DNA from 3 places in the Erwinia wuhanensis genome. Region 3 is predicted to be linked to each of the others. Evidence: predicted binding sites of a transcription regulator. Region 3 holds the regulator's gene; each other region holds the start of a gene.
What was found. The regulator PurR, encoded in region 3, represses purine synthesis genes. The targets are predictions, from matches to a motif close to CANGCAAACGTTTGCNTG.
Positions count from the first base shown of each region.

Region 1: carA (glutamine-hydrolyzing carbamoyl-phosphate synthase small subunit) is a predicted target of PurR. The motif match lies at 8,676-8,693, and genes of this name have one in related genera.
Region 2: purM (phosphoribosylformylglycinamidine cyclo-ligase) is a predicted target of PurR. The motif match lies at 5,988-6,005, and genes of this name have one in related genera.

Region 1 covers NZ_JAUJUH010000007.1:241,125-251,496, forward strand. The annotation lists gene QZH36_RS17240 (PhoX family protein) at 1-1,622, opposite strand, end outside; gene folA (type 3 dihydrofolate reductase) at 1,720-2,202, opposite strand; gene QZH36_RS17250 (LysE family transporter) at 2,388-3,002, shown strand; gene QZH36_RS17255 (acid phosphatase) at 3,146-3,898, opposite strand; gene carB (carbamoyl-phosphate synthase large subunit) at 4,069-7,296, opposite strand; gene carA (glutamine-hydrolyzing carbamoyl-phosphate synthase small subunit) at 7,311-8,453, opposite strand; gene dapB (4-hydroxy-tetrahydrodipicolinate reductase) at 8,909-9,724, opposite strand; gene QZH36_RS17275 (hypothetical protein) at 9,958-10,182, opposite strand.
Region 2 covers NZ_JAUJUH010000008.1:98,438-108,809, reverse strand. The annotation lists gene QZH36_RS18055 (ABC transporter permease subunit) at 1-1,804, shown strand, start outside; gene pstA (phosphate ABC transporter permease PstA) at 1,801-3,438, shown strand; gene pstB (phosphate ABC transporter ATP-binding protein PstB) at 3,453-4,220, shown strand; gene purN (phosphoribosylglycinamide formyltransferase) at 4,249-4,887, opposite strand; gene purM (phosphoribosylformylglycinamidine cyclo-ligase) at 4,884-5,924, opposite strand; gene upp (uracil phosphoribosyltransferase) at 6,166-6,792, shown strand; gene uraA (uracil permease) at 6,969-8,246, shown strand; gene hda (DnaA inactivator Hda) at 8,332-9,039, shown strand; gene arsC (arsenate reductase (glutaredoxin)) at 9,036-9,389, opposite strand; gene bepA (beta-barrel assembly-enhancing protease) at 9,397-10,372, opposite strand, start outside.
Region 3 covers NZ_JAUJUH010000001.1:767,731-778,102, reverse strand. The annotation lists gene cfa (cyclopropane fatty acyl phospholipid synthase) at 1-1,072, opposite strand, end outside; gene punC (purine nucleoside transporter PunC) at 1,371-2,558, opposite strand; gene punR (DNA-binding transcriptional activator PunR) at 2,673-3,581, shown strand; gene purR (HTH-type transcriptional repressor PurR) at 3,612-4,637, opposite strand; gene QZH36_RS03500 (C40 family peptidase) at 4,957-5,739, opposite strand; gene QZH36_RS03495 (Grx4 family monothiol glutaredoxin) at 6,100-6,438, shown strand; gene rnt (ribonuclease T) at 6,500-7,150, opposite strand; gene gloA (lactoylglutathione lyase) at 7,254-7,661, opposite strand; gene QZH36_RS03480 (alkene reductase) at 7,872-8,969, opposite strand; gene eptA (phosphoethanolamine transferase EptA) at 9,030-10,372, opposite strand, start outside.

The DNA.
Region 1 (10,372 bases), on a different contig from region 3:
TTACCATCCGTCAGGATCCACAGGCGTCCGCCTTCATCAAAGCCCAGACCATCAGGGCTATTAAAGGTGTTCTGCTCGGTGATGTTCGGCGTACCGCGATATATGCCCTGCGGATGCGCAATTGGATTACCGCACAGCACAAAAATATCCCAGTCAAACGCTTGGGCCGTAGCGTCCCCTTTCTCATCCCAGCGAATAATCTGCCCATAAATGTTATCCGGCCGAGGATTAGCCGCGTTGATCGGCATTCCCTCATCGCCTCGCTTGCTGTTATTGGTCAGGGTGCAGTAGGCGCGGCCATCATGGGGATTAACGGCAATCCACTCAGGGCGATCCATACGTGTGGCTTTCACCACATCCGCCGCGCCGCGCGTGTTAATCAAAATATCTGCCTGGGTGCGGAAACCGTTGTCGGCGGTCAGGCCGTGCTGCCCCTGAACCAGCGCCACCCAGTGCCCGGTTCCCTTCAGCGGCGTACCGTTTCTGTCGCCGTCAAAGATGGCAACATAGAGCGTTCCCTCATCCAACAGCCTGGTATTTGCCGCCGGATTAGCGCGATCGACCTTGCCTTTGGAAACATATTTGTAGATATACTCGCCGCGTTCATCATCCCCCATATACACCACCAGCTCGCCGCTTTTCGCTACCGTAACGGCCGCGTTTTCATGCTTAAATCGGCCCAGCGCGGTGCGCTTGACCGGCACGGAATCGGGGGCGAAGGGATCGATCTCGACAATCCAGCCGTGACGATTAAATTCGTTAGGGTTTTTCGCCACATCAAAACGCGGATCGAAATCGGACCAGTTGCGCTCGGGATCGGCGGGACTCAGCGTGTAGCGCTTTTGCGCCGCCGTCAGGCTGAAATCCGCTTTTTTAGTGCCGAAATAGGTATCGAAATTTTCTTCACAGGTGAGATAAGTACCCCAGGGCGTTTTGCCGTTAGCGCAGTTGCCAAAGGTGCCGAGCACGTTCATTCCTTGCGGATCGGCTGCGGTATGCAGCGCCGCATCGCCAGCGGCAGGGCCGGAAAAACGCATTGGCGTATTGGCAGTGATGCGGCGGTTATAGCGTGAAGGACGGACAACTTCCCAGCGGTTTCCCTGGCCACGACGGACTTCCATCACCGATACGCCGTGCCCCGCCTGCGATTTTTTTACATCTTCAGCATCGTGCGCCTTGCTGTCGCCGTGAGCATAGAGATATTGCTCATTAACATATTCATTGTTAACCGCAATTAAGCCGCGATCCCGGCTTCCCTCCATGGCAAAAAAGCTCATGCCATCATTGTTATCGCCGAACTGTTTTTCCTGATCGGCTGCGCTGTTTTTTCCTTCCGCGTCAAACGCCGGGGCGCCATCGACCAGCGGATCGCCCCATGAAATCAGCACATCAGCCTGATAGCCGTCGGCAATGGCAATTTCATCCGCTGTGGAAGCCGGAATACCGTCAAAGCCCAGCAATTGACTGCCGCCCGACACGGGCTTCGCCAGCGCCAGAGAGGGAACAGAGAGACCGCCGCCAATAAAGCCTGCCAGACTCAATGCCCCGGTTCCTGCAAGGAATTTACGACGGCCAGGATTGGGCGTGACGGCTTCGTTCGGTAACGGCGATTGATTATTCATAGCGCATTGCTTCCTTTACGGTTTGTAAAATGAAGCAATGCTAGAGATATTTTGTTACACTTAGGTTACAAAATGTTCGAAAGGAATGTAAAGTTACTTACTGTCGACGGTCCAGAATTTCAAAGCAGTAGCTGTGCGTGTTTTTCTCGTCAGCGTCGTGAAATTCGCTAAAGGTCGACTGCCACTCATCCGGCTCATAGTCCGGGAAAATCGTGTCGCCTTCGACTTCCGCATCAATATGCGTCAGATACAGGCGATCCGCGCGCGGCAGCAGCTGTTCATAGACGCGCCCGCCGCCAATCACCATGATCTCTGCCACGTCGCCCGCCGCTTTCAGCGCTTCCTCAATGGAAGTGACCCAGCGCACGCCTTCCGCATCGCCCTGCTGGCTGCTGATCACAATATTCAGCCTGTCCGGCAGCGGACGGCCGATCGACTCAAAGGTGCGGCGTCCCATAATGACCGGTTTGTTCAGGGTGTGCTTTTTAAACCAGGCCAAATCGGCTGGCAGATGCCACGGCATGGCATTTTCCATCCCGATAACGCGGTCGGTCGCCATGGCTGCAATCAGGCTTATCATCTGAGAATACTCACAAGGTGTAAAATTGGCGCCATCATACGGAAAGGCGAAAGTTTCGTCGATAGCAAAACCTGGCGAATTAAGTAAAGGTTTAGCGGCGCCGTGTTATTTATTAGCGCTTCAGGCTAAAATAGCCACGGCAAACCCTTTGGGGTTTCTCTCTTCTGCTGAATTCTGAGAACACCATGTTAGAAACCAGTTTACTTATCGTCACTATTGCGACGCTGGGCATGCTTTCGCCCGGCCCCGATTTTTTTCTGATTATCAAAAATGCCGCGCGCTATCCACGCCGCGCCGCGCTGATGACGGCGCTTGGCGTTAACTGCGCCGTGGCAACGCATATGACCTATTGCGTCGCCGGGCTGGCGGTGGTGATCACCACCACGCCGTGGCTGTTTATGCTGCTGAAGTATGCCGGGGCGGCTTATCTGATCTACGTCGGCATCCAGGCGCTGCTTTCACGCGGCGGCAGCAAGATGGACCTCAGCAACGTCGCGGCGGAAAGCACCTCGTTAAAGAAAGCCTTTATGCAGGGCTACCTTTGCAATCTGCTGAATCCTAAGGCCACGCTGTTTTTCCTGTCGATGTTTACGCAGGTGCTGAACGTGCATTCCAGCCTGGGCGAGAAGATTTGGTATGCAGGCATTATTATCACGCTCTCTTCCATCTGGTGGCCGACGCTGGTGGTGCTGATCCAAAGCCCGCCCGTACGCCGTGGCCTGGCCCGCGCGCAGAAGCTGATCGACAGGCTGCTGGGCACCGTGCTGATCGCTTTCGGTATCAAAGTCGCGCTCTCCTGATTAGCGGGGGATAAGCGAAGGCCCGGTTGGCATTGTTGGCAACCGGGCCTTTTTACTTTGCGGCTTTAGCGACTATACGGCAGCAGCAATACCTACTTCCCACGCGCGGACGGGGTAAAACCACAGGGTTATTCTGCGGTGGGTTATCTGTCGAGGTTTCCGGCCAGCGTCGTCTGACGTTTAAACTCGTCCTTCGCTTTTTGTAGCTGTTGCATAAAACTTTCGTCAGCGTGCAGACGGGCCACGACAGCCCCGCCGACGATGCGGGCGGCGTTAACATCGCTCTGCCAGTGATAGCCGCAAATTACCCGGCTCTGGCCCATTTCATAGCCGCGCTTGAGGATTTCATTCTGTCTGGCGGGGTTTATTTCGGTCAGCACCAGCGCCGTAGCCCAGCCAATTGTTGTATGCCCGGAAGGATAAGCGCCGTTGGTAGACAGCTCCTGCTGCTGATCGGTGCGGCAGGTCGGTTCCTGATAAAAAGCAAAAGGACGAATGCGCATATAGCGAATTTTGGCGCTGCGGGTGGCCAAATCGCCGGCATCCTCACGCATTTTCATCACCAGCCGATAAAGCTCCGGCGTTTTACTCTTGCTGATTTCTCGTCCAAACGCGCCGGAAAAAGCCGCGGCCACGCCATCGCCTGCGACATGCGCATCTTGCCACGCCTGCTTGCCCCGGGGCGTATCGCGCAGGCTTTTGCCCAGCTCGTACTGCGCTTTGTCGTTAAGAAATTCGATGCTGTCCGTCGCGGGCGGCGGCGGCAACAGCGTCAGGCTGTCGGGGGATTGCGCCTCCTGCAGGAAATAAAAGTCAGGTTGCGTGGTAACGTCTTTCGCCGCAAAGGCCTGCGAAAAAAAGGCCATGCAGGCCAGAGCTATTAAGCGTTTTTTCATTGTTTCATCCCTGATGTTGAGTAAAAGCGCCGACGGTTCGGCAACGGGACAAGCCTATAGCATTTTTTGGCGCATCAATTTTAAAGGCGTCACAAAACGGGTTATTGGGGCGGGAACGCGGCGGAGATAAAAAAATCCCCGCCGTAGCGGGGATGGGCAGAGAAAACGCTTTAAGCCTGTTTGATCTGCGCGTGCATTTCCTGCACGGAGATCACCTGCTCAGTCGGATCGGCATTCAGCGACATAGCCGTCGCGAAACCGCCGTTCAGCGTGGTGTCATAGTGCACCTTGTACTGCAACGCGCTGCGGCGGATCAGTTTGGAATCCTCAATCGCCTGGCGTCCGGCCGTGGTGTTAACAATGTAGGCATATTCCCCGTTCTTCAGGCGATCCTGAATATGCGGGCGGCCTTCATGCACCTTGTTAACCAGACGCGGATTGATGCCCGCTTCGCCCAGCACTACCGCCGTTCCGTGGGTGGCGTCCAGCTCAAAGCCCAGCTTTTGCAGCTTAGCGGCCAGATCCACAATACGCTTTTTGTCGCCTTCGCGAACGGAGAGCAGCGCGCGGCCGCTTTTCTTCATATTGCTTTGCGCGCCCAGCATCGCTTTAGAGAAAGCTTCGGCAAAGGTGCGGCCAACGCCCATGACTTCGCCGGTGGAGCGCATTTCCGGGCCAAGGATAGGATCGACACCCTGGAATTTATTAAACGGCAGTACCACTTCCTTCACCGAATAATAAGGCGGGATCACCTCTTCCGTTACGCCCTGCTCTGCCAGCGTTTTGCCCGCCATCACGCGCGCGGCGACTTTCGCCAGCGGCACGCCGGTCGCTTTAGAGACAAACGGCACGGTACGCGCGGCGCGAGGGTTAACCTCAATCAGATAGACTTCGTTATCTTTTACCGCGAACTGCACGTTCATCAGCCCGCGCACGCAAAGCTCAAAGGCCAGTTTTTCGACCTGCTGACGCATTACGTTCTGGATCTCTTTGCTCAGCGTATAGGCCGGCAGTGAACAGGCCGAGTCGCCGGAGTGCACGCCAGCCTGCTCGATATGTTCCATGATGCCGCCTATCAGCACGCGCTCGCCGTCGCAGATGGCGTCAACGTCCACTTCAACCGCGTCGTCCAGGAAGCGATCCAGCAGCACCGGTGCATCGTTGGAAACGGAAACCGCCGTCTGGAAATAGCGCTTCAGGTCAATTTCGTCATAGACGATTTCCATTGCCCGGCCGCCCAGCACGTAAGAAGGACGCACCACCAGCGGATAGCCGATAGCCACCGCTTTTTCCACCGCCTGCTCCAGCGCCGTGACCGTTGCGTTGGCCGGCTGCTTCAGGCCCAGGCGGTCCACCGCCTGTTGAAAACGCTCGCGGTCTTCGGCACGGTCAATCGCATCCGGGCTGGTGCCGATAACCGGCACGCCTGCGGCTTCCAGCGCGCGCGCCAGCTTCAGCGGCGTCTGGCCGCCGTACTGCACGATCACGCCTTTTGGCTTCTCGATGCGCACAATTTCCAGCACGTCTTCCAGCGTGACCGGCTCAAAGTAGAGGCGGTCAGAGGTATCGTAATCGGTAGAGACGGTTTCCGGGTTGCAGTTAACCATAATGGTTTCATAGCCGTCTTCACGCAGCGCCAGCGCGGCGTGCACGCAGCAGTAGTCAAACTCAATGCCCTGACCGATACGGTTTGGCCCGCCGCCCAGCACCATGATCTTGTCGCGATCCTGGTTGGGATTGGCTTCGCACTCTTCTTCATAGGTGGAGTACATATAGGCGGTATCGGTAGAGAACTCCGCCGCACAGGTATCCACGCGCTTGTAAACCGGGTGCAGATTATACTGCTGACGCAGCTTGCGCACTTCTGATTCCGCCACACCAGCCAGCACGGCCAGGCGCGCGTCGGCAAAGCCTTTACGCTTCAGGGTACGCAGGAAATCGGCGGTCAGGCCGTTGATGCCTTCGCGGGCAACCTGCTCTTCCAGCCGCACCAGCTCTTCGATCTGCACCAGGAACCAGCGGTCAATATTGGTCAGATTGAAGACGCCGTCCACGGACATGCCCGCGCGGAACGCATCGGCCACATACCAGATACGGTCACAGCCGGCATCTTTCAGCTCGCGGCGAATGGTGGTCAGCGCTTCCGCATCGTTCAGGTCAACTTTCGGGTCGAAACCGTGCGCGCCTACTTCCAGGCCGCGCAGTGCTTTCTGCATTGATTCCTGCAAGGTGCGGCCAATCGCCATCACTTCGCCCACGGACTTCATCTGCGTGGTCAGACGATCGTTGGTGCCCGCAAACTTTTCAAAGTTGAAGCGAGGGATTTTGGTGACGACATAGTCGATGGAAGGCTCAAACGAGGCCGGCGTGCGGCCGCCGGTGATATCGTTCATCAGCTCGTCCAGCGTATAGCCGACGGCCAGCTTGGCGGCGATTTTCGCAATCGGGAAGCCGGTCGCTTTGGAAGCCAGCGCCGAAGAGCGGGAAACGCGCGGGTTCATTTCGATAATGATCAGACGACCGTTTTCCGGGTTCACCGAGAACTGCACGTTGGAGCCGCCGGTTTCCACGCCGATTTCACGCAGTACCGCCATCGAGGCGTTACGCATGATCTGGTACTCTTTGTCGGTCAGCGTCTGCGCAGGCGCTACGGTGATGGAGTCGCCGGTATGGATGCCCATCGCGTCAAAGTTTTCAATGGAGCAGACAATGATGCAGTTGTCGTTTTTGTCACGCACCACTTCCATTTCATACTCTTTCCAGCCGATCAGCGATTCATCAATCAGCAGCTCGTTGGTTGGCGACAGATCCAGGCCGCGCTCGCAAATCTCTTCAAATTCTTCGCGGTTGTAAGCGATACCGCCGCCGCTGCCGCCCATAGTAAAGGAGGGACGGATAATGCATGGGAAGCCAACATCTTCAGCAACTTTCAGCGCTTCTTCCATATTATGGGCGATACCGGAACGTGCGGTTTCAAGGCCGATTTTCTTCATCGCCTTATCGAAACGCTGGCGGTCTTCCGCTTTATCAATTGCATCCGCCGTCGCGCCAATCATGGTGACGTTGAACTCTTCCAGCACGCCCTGACGCTCCAGCTCCAGCGCGCAGTTCAGCGCGGTCTGGCCGCCCATGGTCGGCAGCACGGCATCCGGACGCTCTTTCTCAATAATTTTGCGCACCACTTCCCAGTGAATCGGTTCGATGTAGGTGGCATCGGCCATTTCCGGGTCGGTCATGATGGTCGCCGGGTTGGAGTTCACCAGGATAACGCGGTAGCCCTCTTCGCGCAGCGCTTTACAGGCCTGCGCGCCAGAGTAGTCAAATTCACAGGCCTGGCCGATAACGATCGGACCCGCGCCCAGGATCAGGATACTTTTTATGTCGGTACGTTTTGGCATGCTTTCGCTCCTGATTATTTATTTGAACGGTAGGCTTCGATCAGTTCGATAAAGTGATCGAACAGCGGTGCGGCGTCGTGTGGGCCAGGGCTGGCTTCGGGATGGCCCTGGAAACTGAACGCCGGCTTATCCGTGCGGTGAATGCCCTGCACCGTGTGGTCAAACAGCGAGGTATGGGTAATACGCAGGTTCGCTGGCAGGTTGTTGTTGTCTACGGCAAAACCGTGGTTTTGCGCGGTGATCATCACGGTATTGTTGTCGTGATCTTTCACCGGATGGTTGCCGCCGTGGTGGCCCAGCTTCATCTTCACCGTTTTCACATCGCTGGCCAGCGCCAGCAGCTGATGGCCCAGGCAGATGCCGAATACCGGGATCTCCGTTTCCAGGAAAGTCTTAATCGCGGCGATAGCGTAGTCGCAGGGTTCCGGATCGCCAGGGCCGTTAGAGAGGAAGATCCCGTCCGGGTTCATCTTCATTACCTCTTCCGCAGGCGTTTGCGCCGGGACAACCGTCAGGCGACAGCCGCGATCCACCAGCATCCGCAGGATATTTCGCTTCACGCCGTAATCGTAGGCCACCACGTGGAAAGGCAGCTCCTCTTCTTTCTTCGGTGCAGGCAGGCCATCCAGCGTCCAGCTGCCCTGTAGCCACTTGTAGGTTTCTTGCGTAGTGACTTCCTTCGCCAGATCCATGCCCTTCAGGCCTGGAAAAGCTTTTGCTTTTTGCAGCGCCAGCTCGGCATCCGGCGCGTCGCCTGCGATGATGCAGCCGTTCTGCGCGCCTTTTTCACGCAGCAGACGGGTCAGCTTACGCGTGTCGATATCGGCAATGGCGACAATATTCAGACGCTTCAGGTAAGCGGAAAGCCCCTCTTCATTACGGAAGTTGCTGGCGATCAACGGCAGGTCGCGGATAACCAGGCCTTCAGCATGAACCTGGGCGGATTCTTCATCGGCGATATTGGTGCCGACATTGCCGATATGAGGATAAGTGAGAGTAACAATCTGGCGGGAATAGGAAGGATCAGTGAGGATTTCTTGATAACCGGTCATTGAAGTGTTGAAAACAACTTCACCCACTGCCGTTCCTGTTGCCCCGATGGCCCGACCGTGGAATTGGGTTCCGTCTTCCAGAACCAATAGCGCTGACTTAATCAAAACATCCTCCAGAGAATAAACAGTCACATTATTTGCATATTAATTCAGGATACACCTTTAAATCAATGCAAAACCTGCCTGCCTGCTCGATTTTTGGCAAATTGCGCGCATTCTAATGATCGCCCCGGCTGATGTCTACCCTGAAGCGGAGTTTTTCATTGTTTTTTGTGCCACTGGCGTAAAAAGATGATGATAGCCACCAAAAACAGCAACTATCGTGGTGATAAAAACGGTTGCCTGACGAAATGAATGGGAAAAATCCAGATAGCCCGAAAAATAGTGGACCAAATGGTCAAAATTAACAAATCAACCCTGTAAAAATGCAGAAAAACACCTAAAAACAACTTTTTGTTAAAAATACCATCTAAATATTATTTATATGCACAAATAAAAAAAGGGCAGCAAAACTACCCAATTAAAACAGCAACTTAAAAAAATATCCAGACTCGTACTTATCAATTATTATCAATATTAAGCACATTCCTCATATCAAAAAGACCTTCTTTACTCGCAAAAACCCAGGATGCAGCACGAACAGCGCCTTTTGCAAAGGTCATACGACTTGAAGCCTTGTGCGTTATCTCTATACGCTCGCCAATATCCGCAAACATCGCGGTATGCTCGCCGACGATATCGCCTGCCCGCACGGTAGCAAAACCAATGGTTTGTGGCTTACGTTCGCCGGTGTGCCCTTCCCGACTATAGACCCCATGCTCTTTAAGATCCCAGTCCATGGCGTCCGCTATCGCTTCGCCCATCGCCAGCGCGGTGCCGGAAGGCGCATCAACCTTATGGCGATGGTGCGCTTCGATAATTTCGATGTCCGCATAATCGCCCATCACCTGCGCGGCCTGCTCCAGCAGCTTCAGCACCAGATTGACGCCCACGCTGAAGTTGGCGGCAAAAACGATGGCTATCTCTTGCGCAGCCGCGCCGATCGCCGCCTTACCGGCCTCGTCAAAGCCGGTGGTGCCGATGACCATCGCTTTTTTGTGCTGACGACAAAACGCCAGATATTCCAGCGTGCCTTCGGGACGGGTAAAGTCGATCAGGACATCAAACTCATCGGCAACCAGCCGATCGCTGACCTTCACGCCCAGCGTACCGGTTCCGGCCAGCTCGCCCGCGTCAATGCCGACCAAAGAAGAGCCGTTACGCACCAGCGCGGCCCCCACGCAAACGCCTTCCGCTTCGTGAGCGGCCTGAATTAACTGACGCCCCATGCGTCCCGCTGCGCCAACAATAGCCAGACGGACCTGTGCCTCATTCATAATGTTTCCCTTAAGTCTGTGCATACAAAACGAAGACAGGTTAACGACACCTTAAGCGCCGCGCCACTAAAAAACACAGGACAGCGCGCGTCTGGCAAAGCTTTCAGGCGGACGGAGAACCGGAAGTGCCGTGTAACAAACTGACGGAAGGCAAACTGGCCCGGACGCCGCGTTATAGCAGCGCCCGCAGGTTAAAATGACGGCATCATTTTATGGGACATGAAAGATCGTGACTACAGGGGGGGTTCTGGTGCTATTGTTGGTGCTGGTGTTGTTGGTGCTGGTGTTGGTGGTGTTGGTGCCCCTGAACACAGATAGTTCATCAATACCAGCCCGCCCAGCAAAAAGAAACCTACTTTGAACAGGTTGGCGGTTAACGCCAGGTTGGCCTGACTGAGATCGCATAAAAAGCTTCCGCCGCTGACGCGGGTGGCTTCTGTTCGGGTTATTTCTCTCATTTTAATTTCCTTTTAAAATTGAGCGGTGCCACACAGAAATAGCAGCGTGAGGCACGACTTATCACCTGAAAATAGTATATCCCCTTCTGACAGAGCAAAATCATACTACGTCTGATAAAACATTCCCGTCAAAATAAATATGCACCCTGCAGTAAAAAAAATAAAAAAAAGGCAAGATTCATTAATAATC
Region 2 (10,372 bases), on a different contig from region 3:
GCTGGCGCAGGGCCGCGTCGCCGTTGCGACGGATAACGACAGCGTCCTGCTGAAAAGCGCCGCCGGCCTGACGCTGGTGCAGCCCGACTTCAGCGAAGCGGAGCCGCGCTGGAAGTTTCCGCTGGGCGACCAGCCGCTGGGCGGCAATCCCGACGCGAAGGTTATTGCGCTGGCGCAGACGGCGGAAAACCGCTGGCTGGTGGCCGAGGCCAGCGCCACGCAGATCACGCTTTACCGCTTTCAGCCGCTACAGGCGACGGCAAGCTTCAGCGTCAGCGTGCCGGACGTCAGCCAGCTGATGATTTCGCCCGATGGACGGCTGCTGTACGGCCTTGCCAAAAACAGCCTGCGCGTCTGGCGCATCACCGACGGCGGTCTGACGCTGCGCGAATCCCACACCTTACTGCAACAGCCGGAACGGCTGGCCCAGCTCAGCGGGGGCAGCACGCTGCTGATGGCTGACCACGACAGCATCACACAGTGGTTTGATATCGCCAGCGCGACCGGCCCGCATCTGAACGCTATCCGTGCTTTCCATCACGCCAGCAACCAGCCTCTGCTGTTAAGCGAGGCGCATCGCCGCGTGTTCGCTACCTTAAACCCGGCGGGCGAATTTAAGCTGTTCGCCAGCAAGCAGGAAGGCGTGGTGCTGCGCAGCCAGCTCGATCCCGGCGTGCTGAACGCGGCCTTTGCGCCGCGCGGCGACGGGCTGCTGGTGGAGCGACAGGGCAGCTGGCAGCATTATCACCTCAGCAACCCCTGGCCGGATATCAGCTGGCGCAACCTGTGGCAAAAAGTCTGGTATGAGCACTATCCGCAGGCGGACTACGTCTGGCAGTCCACGTCGGCCAACGACGATTACCAGGGCAAGTTCAGCCTGGTGCCAATGGTGGTCGGCACGCTGAAGGCGGCGGGACTGGCGATGCTGTTCGCCACGCCGCTGGCGCTGGCCGCCGCTATGTATACGGCCTGGTTTATGGCGCCCGCGCTGCGTCGCTGGGTAAAACCGGCGATAGAAATGATGGGCGCGCTGCCCAGCGTGGTGATCGGGCTGATTGCCGGGCTGTGGCTGGCGCCGCAGCTGGCGGATCGCCTGGCGGGCGTGCTGCTGTGGCCGCTGGCGCTGGCCGCCGCGCTGCTGCTGTGCAGCCACGTTTCACAACGGCTGCCGGAAAAATGGCGCAGGCGGCTGTGCGGCGAAGGGCGTGAAATCTGGATTTTACTGCCGGTGCTGCTGCTGGTGACGCTGGGCTGCCTCTGGCTGCTGCCGATGCTGGAACATCGCGTGCTGGGCGTCAGCCTGGCCGACAGCCTGTGCGGCGGCTATCAGCAGCGTAACCTGCTGATCGCCAGCGTGGCGATGGGCTTTGCGCTGGTGCCGCTGATCTTCACCCTGGCCGAGGACGCCATTTTCAGCGTGCCGCCGTCGCTGGGGCAGGGATCGCTGGCGCTGGGCGCGACGCAGTGGCAAACCTTAACGCGCGTCGTGCTGCCGGGCGCGTCCGCCGGTATTTTTGCGGCGCTGATGATCGGCTTTGGCCGGGCGATAGGAGAAACCATGATCGTGCTGATGGCAACGGGCAACACGCCGGTGACGGAAGGCGGATTGTTACAGGGCGTACGCACGCTCTCCGCTAACGTGGCGATAGAAATGCCGGAAGCCGCTGCAGGCAGCGGCCATTATCGGGTGCTGTTTCTGAGCGCGCTGGTGCTGCTGGTCTTTACGCTGGTGGTCAACACCCTGGCGGAGCTGGTGCGTCAGCGGTTGCGTCAGCGCTTCAGCCAGCAGGAAATGCAGGGATGAGCGCCGTTAGCCGCAATCATCGCTGGCGATGGCTGACCGGCGGCGCGGTGGCGCTGAGCCTGTTGGCGTTTCTGTTGCTGATCGCGCTGCTCGGCTGGTCGGCCATGCGCTACTTCTGGCCGCAGCCGGTGACGCTGTTTACGGTGGATCATGCGCCGCAGACGCTGGGTGAAATCGCCAGCTCTCAGGGCGTCCCGCGCGAGCGTCTCGAGGCCAGCGGCGCGCCGCTGCCGGATAATCTGCCGGAACACGTGACGCGTTACCTGATTAAAACCGGCAACCGCGACTTCAGCGACAGTGATTTTCACAGCCTGCTCAGCAGCGATATTATCGCGACGGAGCGGCCAGGCAACGTTATCGCCCTGCAACGTCGCGTCGGCGGTATGGCCTACGGCTGGTTTGACGGCCTGCGCGAAAACGGAAGGCCGCTGGTGGCTGCCGATATGATGCGCGTGCTACAGCAGCGGATTAAAGAGACGCGGCAGCGCCAGCGGCAGGCAGAAAAAATTCGCCATGTGGCGCTGGCGCGGCTGAACAGCGAAATGGAGCAGCTGGATCGTAAACGGCAGCGCCTGGAGCAGGAGCAGCGCTATACGCCGCAGGCGCAGAGCATCTGGCAGGCGGACAGCGCCGAGCTTCAGCGGCAGTTTCGCCAGCAGGCGCAGGCGCTGACCGGACTGAGCCAGGAGAACGAAGGCACCGTGCTGGTGCTGCGCGACGTCACGGGATCGCAGCATCTTATTCCGCTGACGCAGATCCTGGCGGCCTGGTATCCCAACGCCATGAGCTACGGCGAAAAGTGGCGCCATTTTGGCTCGCAGCTGTGGCATTTTGTCAGCGGCGCTTCCGGCGGCAGCCTGGGCGAAGATGGCGTATTTCCGGCTATTTTCGGCACGATTTTAATGGTGCTGCTGATGTCCGTGGTGGTGATGCCGCTTGGCGTGGTGGCGGCGATCTGGCTGCATGAGTATGCCGGCAACGGTTTTCTTACGCGTCTTGTGCGCATCGCGGTAGTCAATCTGGCTGGCGTGCCCTCCATCGTTTACGGCGTGTTCGGCCTGGGCTTTTTTGTCTGGCTGGTCGGCGGCAGCCTGGATCGGCTTTTTTTCGCGCACGCGTTACCGGATCCCACTTTCGGCACGCCGGGCCTGCTCTGGGCGTCGCTGACGCTGGCGCTGCTGACGCTGCCGGTGGTGATTGTCGCCACGGAAGAGGGACTGTCGCGCATTCCGCAGACGCTGCGGCAAGGATCGCTGGCGCTGGGCGCAACCCAGGCGGAAACGCTGTGGCATGTGGTTTTGCCGCTGTCGATCCCGGCGATGCTGACCGGGCTGATCCTGGCGGTGGCGCGAGCGGCAGGCGAAACCGCGCCGCTGATGCTGGTTGGCGTGGTGAAAATGGTGCCGGAGCTGCCGGTGGATGCGGTTTTCCCCTATCTGCATCTTGACCGCAAATTTATGCATCTTGGCTTCCAAATCTACGATCTGGCGTTTCAGAATCCCCACGCGCAGGCGGACAGGCCGCTGGTTTTCGCCACGGCGCTGCTGCTGGTGCTGATTATTCTGGCGCTGAACCTGCTGGCGATGGCGCTGCGCCACCGGCTGCGCGAACGCTACCGCGCGCTGATTAATTAATGGAGAAGAGCGTAATGCCAAACGAGCAGGACACCGCGCTGGAGGTGGAGAACCTTTCGCTGTGGTATGGCGAGAAACAGGCGCTGAAGGCAATCGATCTGCGCGTGCCCAAAAACCGCATTACCGCGCTGATTGGCCCGTCGGGCTGCGGTAAATCGACGCTGCTGCGCTGCTTTAACCGCATGAACGATCTGATTGACGGCTGTCGGGTTACGGGCGATATCCGCCTGCAGCAGCAGTCGATTCTGGGCGGCAATGAGGATCTCGCGGCGCTGCGCAGAAGGGTCGGCATGGTTTTTCAGCGGCCAAACCCGTTCCCCAAAACCATCTATGAAAACGTGGTGTACGGGCTGCGTCTTCAGGGCGTACGCGACAGGCGCGTGCTGGACGAGGCGGTGGAAAGCGCGCTGCGCGCGGCGGCGCTCTGGTCAGAGGTAAAAAACAACCTCTGGCAGAATGCCTTAACGCTCTCCAGCGGCCAGCAGCAGCGGCTGGTGATCGCCAGAGCCATCGCCATCGAACCGGAAATTTTGCTGCTGGACGAGCCGACCTCGGCGCTCGATCCGATCTCCACGCTGGTGATTGAAGAACTGATGAGCACGCTGAAACAGCATTTCACGCTGGTGCTGGTCACGCATAATATGCAGCAGGCCGCGCGCGTATCCGACTATACCGCGTTTATGCATCACGGCAGCGTGGTGGAGTTTGACGAAACGGACAGGATTTTTACCGCGCCGCGCCAGCGACGCACAGAGGATTATATTACGGGACGCTATGGCTGAATAAAAAAGGGAAACGCCGGTTTCCCTTTTAGCCCCAGGCGTAGCCTTCCGGCGGCAGTTGCTCGCCGTCCAGCCAGGCCGCGCCGTCCTGCATTTTCAGGCGGCCATCCGCAAACCAGCCGACCACCAGCGGATAAATAGCGTGCTCCTGATGCTGCACGCGCGCCGCGACCTCATCGATCGTATCTCCGGAAAAAACCGGTACTTTGGCCTGAAGGATCACCGGGCCACCGTCCAGCTCTTCGGTAACGAAATGCACCGAGGTGCCGTGCTCTTCGTCGCCGTTTTCAATCGCCTGGCGATGCGTGTGCAGGCCAGGATATTTCGGCAGCAGGGAAGGGTGGATATTCAGCATCCTGCCCGCGTAGCGCGCCACGAAATCCGCACTCAGAATACGCATATAGCCTGCCAGGATCACCAGGTCGGGCGCGTAGGCGTCAATTTCCAGCATCAGCTGGCGATCGAAGGCGTCGCGATCGGCAAACTGCGCGGCCGCCAGCGCATGAGCGGGCACGCCCGCCTCGCGCGCGCGCGTCAGGCCGTAAGCGTCGGCTTTGTTGCTGAACACGGCAGCAACGCTGCCGTGGATCCGTCCCTGCCGGCAGGCGTCCAGAATGGCCTGGAGATTGCTCCCCTGGCCGGAAACCAGCACGACGAGCCGCTTCATGCGTTAATCACCACGCGCTCTTCGGCACCGGAGGCTTTAATCACGCCAATCTTCCAGGCTTTTTCGCCGGCGGCGGTCATCAGCTCTACCGCTTTATCCGCTTCGCTGGCGTCCAGCGCAATCACCATGCCGACGCCGCAGTTAAAGGTGCGATACATTTCAAAGCGGCTGACGTTGCCCGCTTCCTGCATCCAGCCGAACACGGCAGGCCACTGCCAGCTTGACTCCGACAGCACCGCCTGGGTGTTGTCCGGCAGCACGCGCGGGATGTTTTCCCAGAAGCCGCCGCCGGTCAGGTGGGCGATAGCGTGGACGTCAACCTGCTCAATCAGGCTGAGAATATTTTTAACGTAAATGCGGGTTGGCTCCAGCAGATGATCCGCCAGCGGCTTGCCTTCAAGCAGGGTGGTTTCCGGGTCGGTATTGCTGAACGCCAGAATTTTGCGCACCAGCGAATAGCCGTTGGAGTGCGGGCCGCTTGAACCCAGCGCAATCAGCACGTCGCCGTCTTTGACTTTGCTGCCGTCGATAATTTCCGACTTTTCCACCACGCCAACGCAGAAGCCCGCCACGTCGTAATCTTCGCCGTGATACATGCCGGGCATTTCAGCCGTTTCGCCGCCGACCAGCGCGCAGCCGGACTGTAAGCAGCCTTCTGCAATACCGGTAATCACGCTGGCGGCCGTCTCCACATCCAGCTTACCGGTGGCGTAGTAATCAAGGAAGAACAGCGGCTCGGCGCCCTGGACCACCAAATCGTTCACGCACATCGCAACCAGGTCGATACCGATGGCATCGTGGCGCTTCAGGTCCATGGCCAGACGCAGCTTGGTGCCGACGCCGTCAGTGCCGGAAACCAGAACCGGTTCACGGTATTTTTGCGGCAGCGCACAAAGCGCACCGAAACCGCCCAGTCCGCCCATCACTTCCGGGCGACGAGTCTTTTTCACTACGCCTTTGATACGGTCGACTAAAGCATTGCCAGCATCGATATCTACACCGGCGTCTTTATAGCTGAGAGAGGTTTTGTCGGTCACTGCGAAATCCCCACGCGGTTTGCGGTTGGTGGTTGGTAATAAAGCGCGGCAATTCTAACAGCGCAGGCAAACGTTTGCGAGCCTCATCTTCGCCACCATTGCGCCGCGCTCACTTTGCGCTAATCCTTAAGGGGATGGCAGGGATCCGGCAGAAGTCGGATTAAGTAATAGGTACTGGCTGCTAAATGGCGCTATAATCTCGCGATTTTTTTTTGCAGCCATACACTCCGGGAGTAAAACAATGAAGATCGTGGAAGTCAAACACCCGCTGGTCAAACATAAACTGGGTCTGATGCGTGAACAGGACGTCAGCACCAAACGTTTTCGTGAACTCGCCTCGGAGGTGGGAAGTCTGCTGACTTATGAAGCCACATCGGATTTAGAAACGGAAAAGGTCACTATCGAAGGCTGGAACGGCCCGGTGGAAATCGACCAGATCAAAGGCAAAAAAATTACCGTTGTGCCTATCCTGCGTGCCGGCCTGGGCATGATGGAAGGCGTGCTGGAGCACGTGCCCAGCGCGCGCATCAGCGTCGTGGGCGTGTATCGCGACGAAGAGACGCTGGAGCCGGTGCCTTATTTTCAAAAGCTGGTTTCCAATATCGAAGAGCGCATGGCGCTGGTGGTTGACCCTATGCTGGCGACCGGCGGCTCGATGATCGCCACTATCGACCTGCTGAAGAAAGCGGGCTGCAGCAGTATTAAAGTGCTGGTGCTGGTTGCCGCGCCGGAAGGCATCGCGGCGCTGGAAAAAGCGCATCCGGACGTGGAGCTGTATACCGCCTCCGTCGATCAGGGACTGAACGAAAAAGGATATATCATTCCGGGCCTTGGCGACGCGGGCGACAAGATCTTCGGTACGAAATGATAAAGCCGCAGGCCTTTTATCCGCCCGTCCGGGGCCGGACAGCGTCCGGCATCGCCGCGCGTTGCCCAACGGCCGCGCCGGGCATCGGCCTGCAACCCGCGTTTTATCATGACTGCCAGCGATCAAGCCGACCAGAGAGTCGGTTTTTTATTGTGAAAAATAAGGGGTAACTCACCATGACGCGTCGCGCTATCGGCGTAAGCGAGCGGCCACCGCTGCTGCAAACCATCCCACTCAGCTTCCAGCATCTGTTCGCCATGTTTGGCGCGACGGTGCTGGTGCCTATCCTGTTTCATATCAATCCGGCCACCGTGCTGCTGTTTAACGGCATCGGCACGCTGCTGTACCTTTTTATCTGTAAAGGGAAAATCCCGGCCTATCTGGGCTCCAGCTTTGCCTTTATTTCGCCGGTGCTGCTGCTGCTGCCGCTGGGCTACGAGGTGGCGCTGGGCGGCTTTATCCTTTGCGGCGTGCTGTTCTGCCTGGTGGCGCTAATTGTAAAAAAAGCCGGAACGGGCTGGCTGGACGTGATGTTTCCACCGGCTGCGATGGGCGCTATCGTGGCGGTCATCGGGCTGGAGCTGGCCAGCGTGGCGGCGAATATGGCCGGTTTGCTGCCGGCTAACGGCGCGGCGGTCGACGGCAAAACCATTCTGATTTCCATGGTGACGCTGGCGGTGACCGTTTTCGGCTCGGTGCTGTTCCGCGGCTTTCTGGCGATTATCCCTATCCTGATCGGCGTGCTGGTCGGCTATGCGCTTTCCTGGTTTATGGGCATCGTAAACTGGTCATCGGTTGAAGCGGCACCGTGGTTTGCGCTGCCGACCTTCTACACGCCGCGCTTCGAGTGGGCGGCAATGCTGACCATTCTGCCTGCGGCGCTGGTGGTGATCGCCGAGCATGTCGGGCATCTGGTGGTTACGGCGAACATCGTTAAAAAAGACCTGCTGAAAGATCCCGGCCTGCATCGCTCGATGTTTGCCAACGGCGTCTCGACGATTTTTTCCGGCCTGTTCGGCTCTACGCCTAACACCACCTATGGCGAAAATATTGGCGTGATGGCAATTACCCGCGTTTACAGCACCTGGGTGATTGGCGGCGCGGCTATTCTTGCCATTCTGCTTTCCTGCGTTGGCAAGCTGGCCGCCGCGATCCAGGCGGTGCCGGTGCCGGTGATGGGCGGCGTGTCGCTGCTGCTGTACGGCGTGATTGGCGCTTCCGGTATCCGCGTGCTGATTGAATCCAAAGTGGATTACAACAAGGCGCAGAACCTGATCCTGACCTCGGTGATCCTGATCATCGGCGTCAGCGGCGCCACGGTGCATATTGGCGCGGCAGAGCTGAAAGGCATGGCGCTGGCGACTATCGTCGGCATCGGGCTGAGCCTGATCTTCCGGCTGATTACGCTGATCCGCCCGGAAGAGGTCATTCTGGATCCGCAGGATCGCGAGTAAAGATCTGACGGGCAGCGGCGCTGCCCGTTTCATAATCCTTAAAGAACTGTGATAAACTGCCGCCGGATTTCGACCCATTACTGAGGTGCTTCTGAACACTCCGGCACAGCTCTCACTGCCGCTCTATTTGCCCGATGATGAAACCTTCGCCAGCTTCTGGCCGGGGGATAACCCGTCGCTGATCGCCGCGCTGCAAGGGGCGTTACAGCAGGAGCACGGCAGCTATCTCTATTTCTGGTCGCGTGAAGGCGGCGGGCGCAGCCATCTGCTCCACGCGGCCTGTGCGGAACTCTCCGCGCGTGGCGAAGCCGTGGGCTACGTGCCGCTCGACAAGCGTACCTGGTTCGTGCCTGAAGTACTGGACGGTATGGAACAGCTGGCGCTGATCTGCATCGACAACATCGAGTGCATCGCCGGCGACGAACCCTGGGAAATGGCGATTTTCGATCTCTATAACCGTATTCTGGAAACGGGCCGCACCCGTCTGCTGATCACCGGCGATCGCCCGCCGCGCCAGCTGAACCTGAAGCTGCCCGATCTCGCTTCCCGTCTGGACTGGGGACAAATCTATCGTTTGCAGCCGCTGTCGGATGACGACAAGCTTCAGGCGCTCCAGCTGCGGGCGCGGCTGCGCGGTTTTGAACTGCCAGAAGATGTCGGCCGCTTTCTGCTAAAAAGGCTGGATCGGGAAATGCGCACGCTGTTTATGACGCTGGACAAGCTGGATCGCGCCTCGATCAGCGCCCAGCGCAAGCTGACCATTCCCTTCGTGAAAGAGGCGCTGGATCTTTAAAGGATAGCCAGCACCTGCTCCGGCGGCCTGCCCAGCCGCGCCTTGCCGTTAGCCACCACGATCGGGCGCTCAATCAGCTCCGGATAAGCGACCATTGCCGCCAGCAAATCCGCTTCGCTAAGCGTGGGATCGTCCAGGTTCAGCGCCTGATAGCGCGCCTCTTTGCTGCGCATCAGCTTGCGCGCAGAGCTGAAGCCCGCCTGAAGGAGCAGTCTTTCCAGCGTGGCGACAGTCGGCGGATTTTTCAGATAGAGCACGACTTCCGGTTCAATCCCTTTACTTTGCAACAGCGCCAGCGTTTCGCGGCTTTTGGAGCAGCGTGGGTTATGGTAAATCTCAACGTTCGACATCATTCGCTTACCTTTTCTGATACTGACGGAAACGCTGCTGTAAATAGCGCAGCTGATCGATACGGGCATCGTAGCGGGCCTGCTTGAGGCTGCCCAGCGGCACGGCGGCGCTGGCGTCGCTCAGGCTGCGGATCGCTTGATCCAGCTGGCCGTTCAGCGCCAGGCTTTCCGCCCGCGCCGCCTCTTCTTCATCCGTCAGCCCCTGAGCGGACGACGCCTGCGCCAGCAGATCCCAGCCGTTGGGATCGTCTTTATGCGTCCAGGTATAGCGATAAAGGATTTTGCTGGCGCTGGCGGGCTGCTTCGCCTCGACGTAAGCGTTAGCCAGGTTGAGCTGTACCACCGGGCTGGATGCTTTGGCTTTTTCCAGCAGGGCGATAGCGCGCTGCGGCTGCTTCAGGCCGATATCAATATCGGTCATCAGATCCAGATACCAGACGTTATTCGGCTGAGCGGCCAGCAGCGGCGCGATAATGCGTCGGGCGTTGTCATAGCTTTTCGCCTGCAGGAACTGAACGGCCTTGCCGTACTGCGCGGCGGTCTGCTCGCGCGTGTTGCCTTTACTCAATGTTTCCAGCAGATCGTCACCAAGCTGGTTTTTTCCCGTCGCGTACATGCCCAGCACGCGCACTTTCGCCATATAGAAATCCTGTGACGACTGCACCACGACGGGCTTCATCTGGTTGGCGCGGTTGCGGGCATCGGCCAGGCGGCTGTCGGGCAGGGGATGGGTCAGCAAAATTTCCGGCGGCTTAGAGGCGAAGCGGGACTGGTCGGACAGCTTTTGCAGAAAGTTGGGCATCGCCTGGGGATCGAACCCCGCGCGCTGCAAGACCTGAATGCCGATACGGTCAGCCTCCTGCTCGTTCTGCTGGGTAAAGCTGATCACGCCCTGCTGCGCGCCCGCCAGCGTGCCGCTTAACGCCGCCATCCCGGCCTGCGGGTTTGCCATCGCCAGCAGAATGGAGCCAAGCGCGCCCACC
Region 3 (10,372 bases):
AAGCGCCCGCACAGGCGTTAAGATAGTAGCTGAACATGCGCTTAAAGCGTTCGCCATATTTATCCGCCAGCTGCGGCCACGCCGCTAAAAAGCGCTGGTGCCAGGCCATCAGCGTCAGATCGTAATCCGCCCCAAAGTTGTGCCAGTCTTCCATCACAAAATGCGGTTCGTGCGCCTCGGCAATATGGCGTACGGAAGGCAGGCAGCCGTTAGGGAAAATATATTTATCGATCCACGGATCGACATTATCGTCCGTTTTGTTCGCACCAATGGTATGCAGCAAAAAGATGCCGTCCGGCTTCAGATTGCGATCGACCACGTTAAAATAAGTGGCGTAATTTTTTGGCCCGACGTGCTCAAACATACCAACGGAAACGATGCGGTCAAACTGCTGATCGAGGTCACGGTAATCCTGTAGCAGGATGGTGACGTCCAGCCCTTCACCACGTTGCTGCGCCAGCTTCTGCTGCTCGGCGGAGATCGTCACGCCTGTCACCTTGACGTTGTAATGCCGCGCCGCATAAGCCGCCAGCCCGCCCCAGCCGCAGCCGATATCAAGCAGCGACATCCCGGGTTCCAGCTGAAGTTTCTCGCAGATCATTTTTAATTTAGCCTGCTGCGCCTGCTCCAGCGTTTCCGCCTCTTTCCAGTAGCCGCAGGAGTATTGCATGTAGGGGTCAAGCATCAGCGTAAAAAGGTCATTACCAAGGTCATAATGCTCTTTGCCGACAATCCAGGCGCGCTTGCGGGATTGCAGATTAGTGAGGCGCGCGGCGGCGATGCGCAGCGTATCTTTAAAATGGCGAGGAAGCTGCTGATCCAGCTTAGCCAGCAGCACGCGGTGAAAAAACATATCCAGCTGCTCGCACTCCCACCAGCCGTCCATATAGCTTTCGCCCAGGCCCAGCGATCCTTCCTGCATCACGCGTTTAAAAAAATCGGGATGGGTCACCTGAATATCCCAGGGACGGGTGCCGTTAATTTCGATATCCGCGTTGCGTAACATTTCCTGGGCGATTCGATACCACTGATTTTCTTCCAGGCTCACTTCTTCTATACACGATGAACTCATAGCTTCTCCATCACCCTTCGTGATTGAAACCTGAGAAAAAGAATCATCAATTTCCACAGGGTTTGAGAAAACGCACGCTTAGCCGTGCGCCTGATATCCGGCGTTACAGAGGATTGAACTGAAACCTACAGAATGAGGGTGACGCCTGCCACAAAAGAGAACACCCGGACAACCCTGTCAGGAATCAAAAAAATGATACAAAGTTGTTATGAATTATTGCCTGAAATTGAGTATATGCTCACCTCAGGCAATATTCAACGCCTTATCGTTAGGACGCTAACTAAATAGATTCAGCCAGTTAACGACGGCTCTGAGCGTGGGTCAGGGGAGCGTTGGCTAACGTCGTCCTTTGTAAAATATAGCCAATAATTGTCAAAAACACAGTACTGAGCATGACCAGCGACGTGGTGGCGAGCGGGTTAGCAATAAAACCGGAAACAATCATGCTGGCGACGAAGCAGAGACCAAGCTGCAGCGTGTTTTGCAGCGCGGCTGCTTTACCGCTGGCCTGCGGAAAAGGCAGCAGCGCATTCGCCACCACAATCGGATAGATAGCGCCGTTGGCCAGCGCCATACCGCAAAACGGCAGCAGCAGCGCCCAGGTCGAAGGCGTTTCCACCTGTGCGGCGATGAAAAACGCGCCCACGCTGAGGGCATACAGCGTCAGCAGCCAGGGCAGCAGCGAAGCGCCTTCGGTCTGCTTCAGCAGTGCCCGACAGCCGTAGCCGCCGGCGAGAAAGGCCAGCGTCTGCGGCACGTAGCTAAGGCCGATATCGCCCGGCGACATGCCCAGTTCGGCCAGAATAAATGGCGAACCGGTCAGCCAGGCGAAAAAGCTGGCGGAGCAGGCGGCGTAAATCAGCACGTTGCCGCTCCAGATCGGCGACTTCAGCAGCGTGAAGAAACCCACTTTCGCCTCTTCCTTATGCTCTTTTGGAGCAGGCGTCGACAGAAAAAGCGTGGCGACCAGCAGGATCAGGGCCAGCAGCAGCAGCGCCAGGAAAATCGACCGCCAGGCAAAGTGGTTCAGCAGCCAGGCACCCAGCAGCGGGGCCAGCGCCGGCGACAGCGCCACCAGCGGCATAATAGTGGCAAACACGCGGTTGGCCTGCGCGCCGGAATAGCGATCGATCACCAGCGCCTGCCAGCTGACGGCGGCGGCGCAAATGCCTACCGCCTGTAAAAAGCGCAGCGTCAGCAGCATGGTGGTGGATTCCGCCCACCACATTGCGCCGCAGCTGACGGCAAACAGCCCCAGCCCCATCAACAGCACCGGCTTGCGGCCAATGCGGTCGGAAAGCGGCCCCCAGAACAGCTGCGCGCTGGCAAACCCGGCCAGGAACAGGCTGAGGCTGGCGCTGATGACGCCCGCTTCGGTTTGCAAATCCTGCTGCATCGCCGTAAAGGCGGGCAGATACATATCGGTGGCAAGAAAACCCGCAACGCTGAGCAGCGCGAGGTAAAGTAAAAATCCTTTCGACGGCATGAGATTTTGCTCTTTTTTATCAGGTGAATAGCGGACGGCAGTGTAAAAGAGTGCGATAGCGGTTGTGAAACGGTAATATTTGCGTCTTGCGTTCAAAAATTTTGCAGGAAGAATATGTGGTCAGAACACTCGCTTGAGGTGATTGATGCGGTCGCCCGAACCGGCAGCTTTACCGCCGCAGCGGCGGAGCTGCATCGCGTTCCGTCCGCCATCAGCTATACCGTGCGCCAGCTGGAAGAGTGGCTGGCGGTGCCGCTGTTCGAGCGGCGTCACCGGGACGTGGTCTTAACGGCGGCGGGCGAGGTCTTTATTCAGGAAGGGCGGAGTGTTATCAAAAAAATGCTTGCCACGCGACGCCAGTGTCAGCAGGTCGCCAACGGCTGGCGCGGCCAGCTGAATATTGCCGTCGATCGCATTGTTAAAACCGCGCGTACGCGCCAGCTGGTGGTGGATTTTTACCGACATTTTCCCGATATGGAACTGCATCTTTCACCGGAGGTATTCAACGGCGTATGGGATGCGCTGGCCGACGGCCGGGTTGACGTGGCGATAGGCGCGACGCAGGCCATTCCGGTCGGCGGACGCTTCGCCTTTCGCAATATGGGAATGCTCAACTGGCGCTGCGTGGTGAAGGCGGATCATCCGCTTGCGCAACACCGGGAGAAGGTTAGCGAGGAGGCGATCCGGGAGTGGCCTTCGCTGGTGCTGGAAGATACCTCGCGCGCGCTGCCGAAAAGAACCACCTGGACGCTGGATAATCAGCGACGGCTGGTCGCGCCGGACTGGGAGAGCGCGTTTGATTGCCTGCTGGCCGGGCTGTGTGTCGGCATGGTGCCGGGGCATCTTGCGCAACCGCTGCTGCAAAACGGCTCGCTGTGCGAACTGAGGCTGGATCCGCCTTTTCCGGATAGCCCCTGCTGCGTCAGCTGGTCGGAACAGCAGGCGTCGCCAGCGCTGCGCTGGCTGCTGGATTATTTAGGCGAAACGGAAACGCTGAACAGCGAATGGCTGCGGGAGGCGTAAAAGACGGGCGGCGGATGGCCGCCCGTGCGCTTAGCGACGGTAGTCGAGGAAAGGGCCGTCCGCTACGGAGCGACGTTCAATCAGCGTCGGATGCACTTCAATCGTCTGCGGCTCTTCGCGTTTGCTGGTAATACGATCGAGCAGCATATTGAAGGCCGTTGCGCCCAGACGCTCTTTCGGCTGGTGGACGGTGGTCAGCGCGGGGGTAAAGTAGCGCGAGTTGCGCACGTTATCATACCCGATCACCGAAATATCCTGCGGTACGCGCAGGCCCATCTCGTCTGCGGCGCAAATCGCGCCCATCGCCATCACGTCGCCGCCGCAGAATACCGCGGTAGGACGCTGTTTTTGCGCCAGCAGCTGCTGCATGGCGCGATAGCCCGATTCCGGCTCAAAATCGCCCTGAACCAGCCACTCTTCGCGCAGCGTAATCCCCGCTTCGTTCAGCGCCTTGAGGAAGCCGGCATGACGACCGCCGCCGGTATTGCGCTCCATATGGCCCGGGATCACGCCGATATCGCGGTGGCCGCGATCGATCAGATAGCGGCCTGCCAGATAACCGCCTTCAAAAGCGTTATCGAGAATAGTGTCGGTAAAATCGCCGCGCGACTCGCCCCAGTCCATGACGACCATCGGGATGTTGCGGTGATCTTCCAGCATCTTAATCAGCTCATCCGGGTACTCGGCGCACATGACCAGCAGGCCATCGACGCGTTTTTGCGCCATCATCGACAGATAGGCCTGCTGCTTTTCCAGTTCGTTATGCGCGTTGCCCAAAATCAGCGTATAGCCTTTGGCAAAACAGCTGTGTTCAACCGCCTCAATAATTTCGGCGAAATAGGGCGCCTCGCTGGAGGTCGCCAGCAGGCCAATGGTTTTGGTGTTATTGACCTTCAGGCTGCGGGCCACGGCGCTGGGCGAATAGTGCAGCGCTTTGATCGCTGCCCAGACGGCTTCCCGCGTGTCTTCAGCGACAAAGCGGGTTTTATTAATGACGTGGGACACCGTGGTGGTTGAGACACCGGCGCGTTTGGCCACATCTTTTATGGTTGCCATGGAAAAAGACTCCTGCGCTGTTCAGTAAGTCACTGAAAAGCGGTTTGTTAAACGATTGCCTGGAATGATGATAATCCTGATATAAGTTGCGCATAATTTGTTGCGGAATGGTTATAACAGGAGGGAGTTCAGGGTGGCGAAACAGACTTGAGCAGAACATCATGTCGGCTAAATGCCTGTTGCGCAACAAACCGTGGATTCTAACAAGAGCAGGCGCAGAACACGAGGGTTTTAGGGCAACAGGCGAAAATTTTGCGCAAATAAGAGTAAACCGGCCCGGATCGTTTGCGCGATCCGGGCCTCCAGCCTACTGAGTGGGCTAGCGGATAGTTTTCGGCGTCATGACGCGGCGAGCGCCGACGTAGTGCTGCTCCCAGTAATCTTCGCTGAGCATACTCACCTGGATATCCTTGCCGGTACGCGGCGACTGGATAAACTTGCCGTTGCCCAGGTAAACGCCAACGTGATCCGCCGAGGCGCGGCCGTTGATGCTGAAAAATACCAGATCGCCTTTTTCCAGCTCGTTGCGCTTGATCGAAGCCGCATCCCGCAGATGGTACATTTCGTTAGCGGTGCGAGGGATCTTAAACTTCACCAGATCTTTATAGGCATACCAGACCAGACCGCTACAGTCGAAACCGGTCTTGGGCGAGGTGCCGCCCCAGAGATAGGGCTTGCCCAGCTGGTTCATCAGCTTGCTCATCGCCGTTTCGCGGGCTTTCTGATAGCGGGCGCGATGCGCTTTGCTGAGCTTAAGCGGGGCCGAGGCCGAGCCGCTGGTTAAGGCTTCCGTCTCTTCGTTGCGCAAGCGATGACGACCATAGCGTTTCTTGGGCGGCAGCGCAGCGGCGACGGTCTGCGTTTTTTTGCGCAGCTTAAACTTTTTAGCAAGGGGCGAACGGCTTTTGGTTGGGCTGGCTTCTTTTACTTTACGTGTAGAGGTTTTCACCGGGCGGCGCTTGCGGCGATCGTCTTCACGAGCAGGCGTGGCGCTGTCTGCTTTGTGGTGGTCCGCTTTAACGGCAGCGTGTGGCGATGCGTGCGCCACAGACATAAACAGCTGGGCAAAGGCCAGCATCAGCAACGTGATGAGTAAACGCATCTTTACCATTAACAGTTTGTGCTCCCGCCAGTGGCAAGAGCATGGCTAAATAAGGAGATCTGCGCCTGGGCAGTCAGTCAGGACGATTCTAATCGAACTCTTTACTAAAAAGTAAGGCCTTTTTTGTTTCAATCGTCGCAAAGCGGTAAAAGCTGTAAAATTTAGCCTGTTCAAACATTTATCTGCGCAAATTTGCCGCTGATATTTACAGTTAACGCAGCGCCGCCGGACCGAAAATGGTATTTTAACATTTTGTTTTCCGACCGTAGCGTCAGTGGGCGACTGAAAATGACATTTTCATCACGCTCGCAGACTCGCTACACTATACAGACACGAAGTAGCCGATTGAGGAAGGCATTTATGAGCACCATTGAGAAGATTGAGCGCCAGATCGCAGAAAACCCGATTCTGCTGTATATGAAAGGTTCCCCAAAACTGCCAAGCTGCGGCTTTTCCGCGCAGGCCGTACAGGCGCTGTCCGCCTGCGGCGAGCGTTTCGCCTATGTCGATATCCTGCAGAATCCGGAAATTCGTGCTGAGCTGCCTAAATACGCCAACTGGCCGACTTTTCCACAGCTGTGGGTAGACGGCGAGCTGGTCGGCGGCTGCGACATCATTATTCAGATGTTTCAGGCGGGCGAACTGCAGCAGCTGATCAAAGAGACGGCGCAGAAATATCCTTCCGACGCGGCAGAATAAAACGTTGCGCTAAGCGAAGAGACTATCGGACAGGCCTGACAATGCGTCAGGCCTGTTTTTTTTAGTCGAGGTTCGCCGTTTCCGCCAGCGGCCAGCCGCCCAGACGTTTCCAGCGATTAACCAGCTCACAGAACAGATCGGCCGTCTGCACGGTATCATACAGCGCGGAATGCGCCTGCGAACTGTCGAAAGGCATTCCGGCGGCCGTACAGGCTTTCGCCAGCACCGTTTGCCCCAGCACCAGGCCGCTCAGCGCGGCGGTATCAAAGGTGACAAACGGGTGGAAAGGATTACGCTTCAGCCCGGCTCTTTCCGCCGCGGCATTCATAAAATTCAGATCGAAAGTGGCGTTATGAGCCACCATGACGGCACGATTGCAGCCCTGATCTTTGATACCTTTGCGCACGGCTTTAAAGATGGCGTGCAGCGCTTCGTACTCGCTGACCGCGCCGCGCAGCGGATTGGCAGGATCGATGCCGTTAAAGGCCAGCGCTTCGGGTTGCAGAACAGACCCTTCGAACGGCTCAACGTGAAAATGGAGCGTTTCGTCTTTCTCCAGCCAGCCATCGTCGTTCATTTTCAGCGTGACGGCGGCCACTTCCAGTAAGGCGTTGGTTTTGGCGTCGAAACCGGCGGTTTCAACATCGATCACTACCGGATAAAAACCGCGAAAACGGCTGCTGAGGGCGTTAAGTTCGTTCGATTCGGACATCAGGATCTCACAGGCGAAAATTGAGCGCGTATTATGGCAAATTTCGGCATGGGTTGCAGCAGGGGAAGGGGAAAGAAGGGTGCCGGGAAGGCACCCCGACGCGTTACGCGCCCAGGCCGTGGCCCGCGTGTTTGTTTTCGATCAGTTCGATTTTATAGCCGTCCGGATCTTCCACAAAGGCGATAATGGTGGTGCCGCCTTTAACCGGGCCGGCTTCACGAGTTACGTTGCCGCCTTCGTTGCGGATACGGTCGCAGGTAGCCGCCACGTCGTCCACGCCCAGCGCGATATGGCCGTAGGCATCGCCCAGGTCATATTTATCCACGCCCCAGTTATAGGTCAGCTCAATCACCGCGCCTTCGCTCTCTTCGGTATAGCCTACGAAAGCCAGCGTGTATTTATATTCGGTGTTTTCACTGGTGCGCAGCAGGCGCATGCCCAGAACTTTAGTATAGAAATCAACGGAGCGTTGCAGATCGCCAACGCGCAGCATGGTGTGAAGTAAGCGCATAACATCCTCTTTGAACAAACGTTATCATCCGATAACAAGCATAGCCTGAATTCCTGCCGTTACGGGAACCAGCAGGCATTCCCGGCGGTAAAACGTCCTTCAGGTCGTTTTACCCGCGTGAGAGAATAGCAGCTATAGCCTGGCGGAAACCAGGAAATGCGTGCTTTCTCGCGCCGTCAGACGTCGGACGGCGATAAAACCCGCAGGCGCTTACAGGAACGGATAGTCCGTGTAGCCTTCTGCGCCGCCGCCGTAAAAGAGTTCCGGGCGTTGCTCGTTCAGCGGCGCGTTCTGCCGCAGGCGCTCGACCAGATCCGGATTGGCTATGTAGTCGCGGCCAAAGGCTACGGCGTCGATCAGGCCTTGTTCAATCAGCGCTTCCGCTTTCTCAGCGCTGTAGCCGCCTGCGCCCACAATCACGCCGGGATAAGCGGCGCGGATCGCCTCGCGGAAGGCATCGCTGTAAGGCTTGCCGCCCGCCCAGTCCGGTTCTGAAATATGCAGATAGGCCAGATTGCGCTTCGCCAGCTCGCCGATGTAGTAAAGCGCGGCGGCTTCCTGATCTTCGCCGTTATCCAGACCGTTAAACGGCCCGAGCGGCGAAATACGAATGCCGATCCGGTCGGCGCGCCAGCCGTCAATGGCCGCATCCACCACTTCCAGCGCAAAGCGCGTGCGATTTTCCACGCTGCCGCCGTAGGCATCCGTGCGCTGGTTAGACGCGGGCGAAATAAACTGATGCATCAGGTAACCATGCGCGGAATGCAGCTCCACCAGGTCAAAATCCGCTTCGCGCGCGTTGATCGTGGCCTGACGGAAATCGTTGATCACGTCGTCGATCTCATCCAGACGCAGCTCGCGCGGCGTGGAGGTCGCTTCACGGATCGTCCGGCCCTGGTCATCGCGCAGAGAGGTGCGGGTTTCGGCATTAATGGCGGAAGCCGAAACGGGCGCTTTACCTTCCGGTTGCAGGCTGCTGTGGGAGATGCGTCCGGTATGCCAAAGCTGTACCGAACTGTGGCCGCCTTCCTGATGGATACCGGCATTAATCGCTTTCCACGCGGCGATCTGCTCGGCGGTATGCAGGCCTGGCGCGCCGGCGTAGCCTTTTGCCTGGAAGGAGATCTGCGTGGCTTCGGTGATGACCAGTCCGGCGCTGGCGCGCTGGCGATAGTATTCACCCATCAGCGGCGTAGGAATATCGCCCGGTTCGATGCTGCGCAGGCGCGTCAGCGGCGCCATAAAGATGCGGTTGGGCACCACAATCGCGCCAAGTTTTAAAGGGGTAAAAAGTTTTTTCAGCTGCATTTATCGCTCCTGGGAAACCGGCTGCCAACCGCCGATACGGCGGTGGCAAAGCCAAAATTTTCAGTGACTATTGAGCGTAGTAGAGAAATTGCCGCTACCTGCAACGGTACGGCACGATCGGATCATATCCAGCGCGGGCTGGTACTCTTTGGTTTCAATATTCATCATTCCCAGCAGCGTATGGAAAACGTTGTCCTGCGACACCGCCGCGCCGGAAGCCTGCCGCAGGCAGGTACTATTGATGCCAAAGGCGCTGGCGTAGCCGTCAGAAAGCCACAGCAGAAAGGGAATATGCGTCTGCTGAGTGGGCGCAATCAGATAAGGCGCGCCGTGCAGATACATCCCGCGTTCGCCCAGCGATTCACCGTGATCGGAAAGATAAATCAGCGCGACGTTGTAGCGGCTGCTGTAGGTCTTCAGCAGGCCGATGGTGTCATCCAGCATTGAATCGGTATAGACGAGCGTATTGTCATAGGTATTGACCAGCGCCTGGCTGTCACAGTCCTGGATCTGGTTACTGTCGCAGGTCGGAGTAAAGGGCCTCTTGTCGGCCGGATAGCGCCGGTAGTAAGCCGGGCCGTGGCTGCCCATCTGATGCAGCACAACTACCGTGTCGTTTTTCATGCTGTCCAGATAGCGATCCAGCCGCCACAACAGCACGTCGTCAAGGCAGTAATCGTCACGGCAAAAGTTCTTCAGCTGCCAGCGCGTCATGTCGGTATGCGGCACGCGGTCACAGGCGCCCTTACAGCCGCCGTCGTTTTCCCGCCACAGCACGCTGACGCCCGCATGGGCCATTACGTCCAGTAGCCCTTCCTGATGGCGCGCCAGGCTGGCATCGTAATGCTCGCGCGGCATATTGGAAAACATACAGGGTACGGAAATGGCCGTTTCCGTCCCGCACGAAGTGGCGTTGGGATAATAGATGACGTTATCTTTTGCCAGCTTCGGATTAGTGTTGCGCGCATAGCCGCCGAGTGAAAAATTTTCCGCCCGCGCCGTTTCGCCCAGCACAAACACCACCAGCGTTTTTTTCTGCTGCGCTAAAATCTGCGGGCCTTTACGTGCATCCTGGCCGATTTTAATCAGCGTGCGATCGCCGTCAAACCAGCGATTATCAATATAGTGGCCAATGCCGCTGACGATATTGACCGGCGTAATCATTTTCACCAGGCCTTTATTGTTACGGATAAGCGAGGCGTAATCTTTATAAAACAGCGCGGCGACCAGCAGGATCGCCAGCAGCGCCGCCAGGGCCGTGCCGGTGCGAAAAGCGATATTCATCCACCATGGACGCCGCGTCACAATCCTGACCCGCCAGATAAGCAGCGCGGGTAGCAGGCCCAGCAGAAGCAGCCAGAGGATATAGCGCAGGCTGAACAGGGCGGTCGCTTCCTGCAGAT